2 regions of the Duganella hordei genome follow, and region 2 is predicted to be linked to the other one. Evidence: predicted binding sites of a transcription regulator. Region 2 holds the regulator's gene; the other holds the start of a gene.

The links. The regulator LexA, encoded in region 2, represses DNA repair genes until DNA is damaged. The targets are predictions, from matches to a motif close to ACTGTATNNNNATACAGT.
Region 1: a site for LexA is predicted at 2,680-2,697, ahead of ABWW33_RS09095 (DNA topoisomerase IV subunit B). Genes of this name have one in related genera too.

What each region holds. Positions count from the first base shown of each region.
Region 1 is NZ_BPWI01000003.1:214,588-218,641, forward strand. Features, by position in the region: gene kdpA (potassium-transporting ATPase subunit KdpA) at 1-631, opposite strand, end outside; gene ABWW33_RS09075 (potassium-transporting ATPase subunit F) at 631-720, opposite strand; gene ABWW33_RS09085 (TorF family putative porin) at 1,221-1,982, opposite strand; gene ABWW33_RS09090 (P-loop NTPase family protein) at 1,998-2,498, opposite strand; gene ABWW33_RS09095 (DNA topoisomerase IV subunit B) at 2,722-4,054, shown strand, end outside.
Region 2 is NZ_BPWI01000027.1:20,821-24,874, forward strand. Features, by position in the region: gene ABWW33_RS31130 (tetratricopeptide repeat protein) at 1-298, shown strand, start outside; gene ABWW33_RS31135 (hypothetical protein) at 326-925, shown strand; gene lexA (transcriptional repressor LexA) at 959-1,597, opposite strand; gene rpsF (30S ribosomal protein S6) at 1,838-2,224, shown strand; gene priB (primosomal replication protein N) at 2,255-2,560, shown strand; gene rpsR (30S ribosomal protein S18) at 2,576-2,866, shown strand; gene rplI (50S ribosomal protein L9) at 2,901-3,353, shown strand; gene ABWW33_RS31165 (replicative DNA helicase) at 3,475-4,054, shown strand, end outside.

The sequences.
Region 1 (4,054 bases), on a different contig from region 2:
CCTTGTAGGCCGAGAAGTTCTGGATCACGCCCTGCCCCATCAGGAACACGGCGAACACCAGCGACAGCGGCAGCAGCACGTACAAGGTGGAGCGGGTGACGTCTGCCCAGAAGTTACCGATGGACTTGGCCGAGCGCGACGAAAAGCCGCGGATCAGCGCATAGGCCACGGCGATGCCGGTGGCGGCCGAGAAGAAGTTCTGCCCCGCCAGCACCAGCATCTGGGTCAGGTAGCTCATGGTCTGTTCGCCGCTGTAGCCCTGCCAGTTGGTATTGCTGACAAAGCTGACGGCGGTGTTGAACGAGGAGTCGGCGCTGACGTTGGCCAGGCCCTGTGGATTCAGCGGCAGGAAGGCCTGCACGCGCTGCAGGGCGTACACGGCCAGCGCGCCGATGCCGTTAAACAGCAGCAGCGCGATGGCGTAGGCTTTCCAGCCCTGGCCTTCGACCGCGCCATCCTTGCCTGCCATCCCGGCCAGGCGGTACAGCAGCTTTTCGATCCGGCCCATCCAGCCCATGCCCGGAATGGCGCTGCCGTCGCCGACGCGGGTCAGCAGGATGCCCAGCGGCCAGGCCAGCGCCAGCAACGCGGCCAGGAACGCCACCAGCAGTAGTATCGATTGCATGGTCATCACAGTTCCTCCGCTTTCAACAGCGCCACGACCAGGTACACCAGCAGGCCGGCGGAGGCGATTGCGCCGATCAGATAGAAGATGCTCATGGCTGGCCTCCCAGCTTGTCGCAGCCGGCGGCAAACGCCACGGTTACGGCAAAGAACACCACCATTGCACCGATAAATACTATGTCCATCACACCCTCACAGGTCTTGTTTTGATAATGAGAAGGTTAGCGGGAAGGGTCTAAAGATTTTGTAAAGACTTGGAGAGCGGGTGTAAACAAACCGTAAAAATCGCGGGGAGGATATGTATGGGGTGTTCGCGCGGAGTCCCTGTTCTGAAGTCTTCTGCTATTTCTTCTGAACCCTTCTGGCGGAACCTATTTCCGGAACAGAACAATCAGTGTGCAGTTAGCAGCCCATACCCTGCTCGATCTGATCGAACAGGCCGGCAGGAATGGGGCATCGCAGGATCCATCGGCGATCGTATTAACCGCCGTGGAAAGAAGCCACGCTCCGCGGAACCCGGCCCGGGTTGGACGCTGCCTGAGCGTCGCAAGTACCGCTTCCGTCTGGAGGATGTCGCCTTCGATTGAAGACCGTTTTTAAAAGGTTTTGTTAACAATCACCTGCAGCGCGGTCTTGCCGAGGAACTTGCCGTTGGCCGGCGAAGCGTAGGCGGTCTTGCTGGCGTTGGTGCCGATGACGGCCAGCGCGCCGGTCACCACGCCGAAGTCCCTGGTCACGCCGATTTTCCAGTCGGTGTAGCTTGCCGCGTCGTTGCGCCTCACTTTCTGGTGGCCCGCATGCAGGTTGACGGTATAGCCCTCGCCCGCATCGATATTGGCGCCGATATCGAGATAGCCGCTGTTCTTGCTGTCGACGAAGCCGAACAGGTTGGTCACCGCGTGCGAATACTTGACGTAGGCCGGCCCGTAGCCCAGCTGGCCGTAGATTTCGGCGGTGTTGGCGTCGACGAAGCCGGACACCTTATCGAGGCCGTTCGACGGGTACACATAACCCAGAACGCCGACGTCATACGACACCGCCTCGCTCACCTGTCCACGCTGGCCGGCGTAGATATCCCATTCGACGTCGCCGCCACCGCCCGCGTCCTTGGTCCACTTGATGGTCGACAGCCAGGTGCCGGCATAGAAGCCGGTCGGGTTGTTGACGTAGTCGAAGCCACCCTGCAGCGCCGGCTGCAAGCGGGTTTGCGAAACGCCGCGATATCGGTAATCGCTGACGACGGCGGCGTTGAAGCTGGTCTCGTTGTCCGGCTTCGCCGCCGGCGCGGCATCCTGCGCGCGCACGCTGCCGCCAAAGACAGCGGCAAAAATTGAGGCGGAGAGTATTAACTTCTTCATGATGCGGTCTTTCTGCTAGTGGGTAAAAACTTCGTGATAGAGGGACTCCATGTCGCCGTTGGCGCCCGCGTGCAGCACGGTGTGGGCCAGCGTCGCCGACATCACATGCGCCACATAAGCGCGCACCGCCGCCAGTTCGGCCGCATCGGCGTCGCCGACGAGCACGAACAGCACCCGCAGCCCCGGATTGAACATGCGCGCCGCGTTCAGCCGCGCGATCAGCGCATACTGCCCCGCCAGATCGGCCTGCGACGGCGCCAGCGGCACCACCGCCAGCCGGGCGGCGATCAGCGCCGCCCGGTTATCGGCGGAGTCACGGCCCGCGGTGTCGATGACGATGTCGCAGCGGCGGCTGCGCAGCCGTTCCAGCTCGGCCACCAGCTCGCGCCCCGAAACGGTGCGCGCGGCGGTGTCGATCAGCGTCACGGTATGGCCGCTGCGGGCGCGCAGCCGGGCCAGATGGGCGGCCACTGCGGCCCTGGCGGCGTCGTTCTGGTTGGCGATGGCGATGATCATGCAAGCCCCTGTTTTGATCGTTGCGATACAAAACAGCTTATCGACGCCGCCGTAAAAACGGTCTAAAAAGGCGGGCCGTCGTTGTAAACATCGTGTATAAATTGGCCCGCGCCTTTTTTTTGGCCCTTTTCCGCCGCGATTACGCCCGGTTGAGGATAGAATACGCAAACGCCCGCATAAAACTGTACATAAACCCAGTATTAAACCTCAAGCTTGATCACGTATGGCCACTAAAAAACCAGTTTCCGACTACAGCGAATCATCCATCCGGGTCCTCAAGGGCCTGGAACCCGTCAAGCAACGCCCGGGGATGTACACCCGTACCGAGAACCCGCTGCACATCATCCAGGAAGTGATCGACAATGCCTCCGATGAGGCGCTGGGCGGGCATTGCAAAAACATCATCGTCACGCAGAACGCCGACGGCAGCATCACCGTCGAGGACGACGGCCGCGGCATCCCGGTCGGCCTGCATCCGGAAGAAGGCGTGCCGACGGTGGAAATCGTCTTCACCCGCCTGCACGCCGGCGGCAAGTTCGACAAGGGTTCGGGCGGCGCCTACGCGTTCTCCGGCGGTTTGCACGGCGTCGGCGTGTCGGTCACCAATGCGCTGTCCAAGCGCCTGGAGATCACCGTCTGGCGCAAGGAGCCCGACGGCACCGGCCTGCACAAGCTGGCCTTCGAGCACGGCGACGTGGTCGAGCCGCTGTCCTCCATCGTCGCTCCGCGCGACGGCAAGAAGTCCGGCACCCGCGTCACCGCCTGGCCGGACGCCAAATATTTCGACTCGCCGGCCATCTCGCAGACCGAGCTTCAGCGCCTGCTGCGCTCCAAGGCCGTGCTGCTGCCTGGCGTCACCGTCACGCTGGCCAACGCCAAGACCGGCGAATCGCAGACCTGGCAGTACAACGACGGCCTGCGCGGCTACCTGACCGAGGCGCTGGCGCAATCGACCGACGGCGAAACCCTGATCCCGCTGTTTGAAGGCGCGCAGTTCGCCGGGCCGGACGCCGAAGGCTTCGCCGAGGGCGAAGGCGCGGCGTGGGTGGTGGCATGGACCGAGCAAGGCGCCGTGGTGCGCGAATCCTACGTCAACCTGATCCCGACGCCGAACGGCGGCACCCACGAATCGGGCCTGCGCGACGGCTTGTACGGCGCCGTGAAGAACTTCGTCGAGATGCACTCGCTGCTGCCCAAGGGCGTCAAGCTGCTGCCGGAGGACGTGTTCGCGCGCGTCTCCTTCGTGCTGTCGGCCAAGGTGCTGGACCCGCAGTTCCAGGGCCAGATCAAGGAACGCCTCAACTCGCGCGACGCCGTGCGCCTGGTGTCGACCTACTCCAAGCCCGCGCTCGAGCTGTGGCTGAACCACCACGTCGACTACGGCAAGAAGCTGGCGGAGCTGGTCATCAAGCAGGCGCAATCGCGCCTGCGCTCGCTGCAAAAGGTCGAGAAGAGGAAATCGTCCGGCGTGGCCGTCCTGCCGGGCAAGCTGACCGACTGCGAATCGACCGACGTCACGCGCACCGAATTGTTCCTGGTCGAGGGCGACTCGGCGG
Region 2 (4,054 bases):
AGCCGGCAAGGCAATCCCGGCCGACCTGCCCAACCTGATGACGGATGCCGAATTTGCCCAGTCCATCGCGCGCATGGACCAGGCCTACGCGGCCGCCGGCGCCGATGCGAAGAAGCAGGCCGACAGCGTGAACCTGGCGCAGGCAGCCTGGGAAGCCAAGACCACCGAGTACGTCAAGACCGCCAGCGCCCGCAGCCAGAACGCGCTGACCCAGCGCCAGGCGGAAACCGACCAGCAGCAGAACTGGGACCAGAACATGCGGGTCGGCAGTTCTATCATGGGCAAGAGCACCAAATAACTACGATGTGATAACCGGGAGTAAACGATGAGAGTTGCAATAATTGCTGGTCTGATGATCGTGATGGGCACGCAGGCTTGGGCTGCGGGGACGACCGATGTGGACCAGATCGTGGCCAAGCGCCGCGCGCACCAGGCGGACATCGACTATTACACCAGCCGCTACGACGGTGCCGACCTGGCCGCCAAGGCCAACTGCGCCGAGCCGGTGATGCCGTCCCATTCCGCTTCCCGCGACGGCGTCAAGCAGGTGCGTAACAATATCGCTGAATGGAGCGAGTGCTACAACCAGTTCATCGGCAGCTATAACGCCTTGTTGCCGGCCGGCAAAGCCATTCCGGCCGACGTGGCGGCGGTGATGACCGATGCCGAGCGCAAGGTCGCGGCCACGCGCATGGATATGGCCTATACCGAGATCGCCATGGAGATGCAGCGCAAGGCGCAGGCGCTGGACGTCAAGGCGGAGTTGTGGGCGCAGGCCACCTCGGAATTCCTGAAGGACCCGAGCTACGTCAAGCACTTCAAACAGAACTACTATTCGGTCAACAACAGCGACAACGGCATGGCTTCCTATGTTGTCGGCAGCGCCATGCCTGGCCAGCGTCCGACCGCAGACAACCGCCGCTAAGACCATAGCGGCGTCCGGGCAGCTGGCGCGAACTTAGTGCCAGCTGCGCATCAGGCCGACCGCCAGGCCTTCCAGCGCGAACTCGTCCGCTTCCGGATCGACCTTGATGATCTTGAAGTCCGGATTCTCCGGCAACAATTCCACCGTGGATCCCGTCTTCCGGTAGCGCTTGACCGTGACGTCGTTGCCGATGCGGGCCACGACGATCTGGCCGTTCTTGGCGCTGTCCACCTTCTTCACCGCAAGTAAATCGCCATCCATGATGCCGGCGTCGCGCATCGATTCGCCGCGCACCTTGAGCAGGTAGTCCGGCTTGGACGAGAACATCGCCGGATCAACGCTGTAGCTGGTTTCCAGGTTTTCCTGCGCCAGGATGGGCGAGCCGGCGGCCACGCGGCCGATCAGCGGCAGCGACATCATCAGCGACGGCGGCACCTTCGGCATCGCCGGCTCGGCATGCACGCCCAGCAGGCGGATACCGCGCGAGGTGCCGGCGGCGATCTCGATCGCGCCCTTGCGCGCCAGCGCCTGCAGGTGCTCCTCGGCCGCGTTGGCGGATTTGAAGCCCAGTTCATTGGCGATCTCGGCACGGGTCGGCGGGAAGCCGGTGTTTTCGATGGCATCCTTGATCAGATTGAGAATTTGTTCCTGTCGTGCGGTGAGCTTGATCATAGAGTCCGTTGGGCCTGTGTATATAGACAGTCTGTATTTTTGTACAGTGTGAGAGGAAATGCAAGAGGATTTGTTGCTTTGGGCGAAATAAATTCATGCGGCCTCATAGGGCGGGGAATTTCGGCGGCGGGCCGGGGCTGGTTTTTTGGCCCAAAAGCTGATATAGTCGCGGGCTTACCTCTTCCCACACCTGTCTTGACGCCAGGGTGGGCTATATTCACAGTCCTTAAGGGAGTTTGCATGCGTCACTATGAAATAGTATTTATCGTCCACCCGGACCAGAGCGAGCAAGTGCCCGCCATGATCGAGCGTTACAAAACCACCGTAACGACCCGCGGCGGCGCCGTGCACCGTGTTGAAGATTGGGGCCGTCGTCAGATGGCTTACTCGATCCAGAAACTGGCTAAAGCACACTACATCTGCCTGAACATCGAATGCGACAACGAGACCCTGGTCGAGCTGGAAACCGCCTTCAAATTCAATGATGCCGTGCTGCGTCACCTGACCGTCAAGATGAAGAAAGCGGAAACCGCTCCTTCGCCGATGATGAAGTCGGTACAACGTGAAGATGCAGCGAAATCGCATCGCACCGAAGCTCCAGCAGCCGCTGCTGCTCCTGCGGCCTAATTGTTTCAGAACCGGGCTGAATCAGCTCCAGTGAATGTAAGCCAATTCATCGCCTTGATCGCCGAACGGGACGCCTTGCGCTATACCCCGGCCGGCATGCCGATCGTGAACGCTGTCCTGCAGCACCGGTCGCAGCAGATGGAGGCGGGCATTGCCCGATTGAGCGAGTTTGAAATTTCCGCGGTTGCCGCGGGCGAGATTTCAGGCCGCTTCAGTCAGGCGCCACTGGCAGGCATGTATCAGTTCACCGGTTTTCTGAACAAGAAGAATCGCAATAGCAAAAGCCTGGTGTTTCACATCATTGATTTTAGTGCTGTCCCAGACAGCTCAATTTAAATACAGGAGCCTAAAATGGCATTCGGTAAAAAGTTCGACAAAAACAAGCTCAAGCTGAAAGAAAAGCGCAAGCAACAAAACCCATTGTTCAAACGTAAGAAGTTCTGCCGCTTCACCGCAGCAAACGTTGAACAAGTTGACTACAAAGACGTCGACACCCTGAAGGACTTCGTCCAGGAAAACGGCAAAATCATGCCAGCACGTCTGACCGGTACCAAGGCGCACTACCAGCGTCAAGTTGACACCGCAATCAAGCGCGCCCGCTACCTCGCGCTGCTGCCTTACACCGATCTGCACCACGCTTAATTGCGTAGTCTAGATAAGATCCTGGAGAAGAACTATGCAAATCATTCTGTTAGAAAAAGTCGTCAACCTGGGCAACCTGGGTGAAGTCGTTAAAGTTAAAGACGGTTACGCACGTAACTTCCTGATTCCGCAAAAAATGGCTCGCCGCGCTACCGCGTCGGCCGTTGCTGAATTCGAAGTCAAGCGCGCTGAACTGGAAAAAGCTGCTGCCGCCAAACTGGCCGCCGCGCAAGCCCAAGGCGAGAAACTGAACGGCATGACCGTGAACGTTTCGCAAAAAGCTGGTGTCGACGGCCGTCTGTTCGGCTCCGTCACCAACTTCGACATCGCTGAAGCGCTGACCAAAGCTGGTTTCGCCGTTGAAAAAGCTGCCGTGCGCATGCCTACCGGTCCGCTGAAGACCGTGGGCGAGCACCCGGTGAGCGTTGCTCTGCACACCGACGTGGTGGTGGAAGTGACCGTTGCTGTCGTAGGCGAAGCTGCCTAAGATTTGAGCGGGCGGCAACGCCTGCCAAGCTTGCAACATCGAGAAAAAAGCCGGGCTAGCCCGGCTTTTTTCTCGTCATAATTTTGTAGTATGGCACAAACAAGCAGGTATAATTCGCGCCATGAACGCCCCTTCCGATCCGCAAGTAGATTCACTCCGCGTCCCGCCGCATTCCATCGAAGCAGAACAGTCCGTCATCGGCGGCCTGCTGCGCGACAATGCCGCGTTCGACCGCATCGCGGACATGATGCATCCGGAAGATTTCTACCGCTACGACCACCGCATCATCTTCGAGCAGATCGTCAAGATGATCAACGGCTCCAAGCCGGCCGACGTGATCACCGTATTTGAAACCTTGACCCAGCTGGGCAAGGCCGAGGACGTCGGCGGCCTGGCCTACCTGAACGCGATGGCGCAAAACACGCCGTCGGCCGCCAACATCCGCCGCTACGCCGAGATCGTGCGCGACCGTTCCATCCTGCGCCAGCTGATCACCGTGGCCGACGAGATTTCCGGCCAGGCGTTCAGCCCGCAGGGCAAGGAAGTCAAGCAGATGCTCGACGAGGCCGAATCGAAGATCTTCGCCATCGCCGAGCAGGGCGCCCGCGGCGCCGCCGGCTGGACCGCCGTGCAGCCGCTGCTGACCCAGGTGGTCGAGCGCATCGACGAGTTGTACTCGCGTGAAAACCAGTCCGAGATCA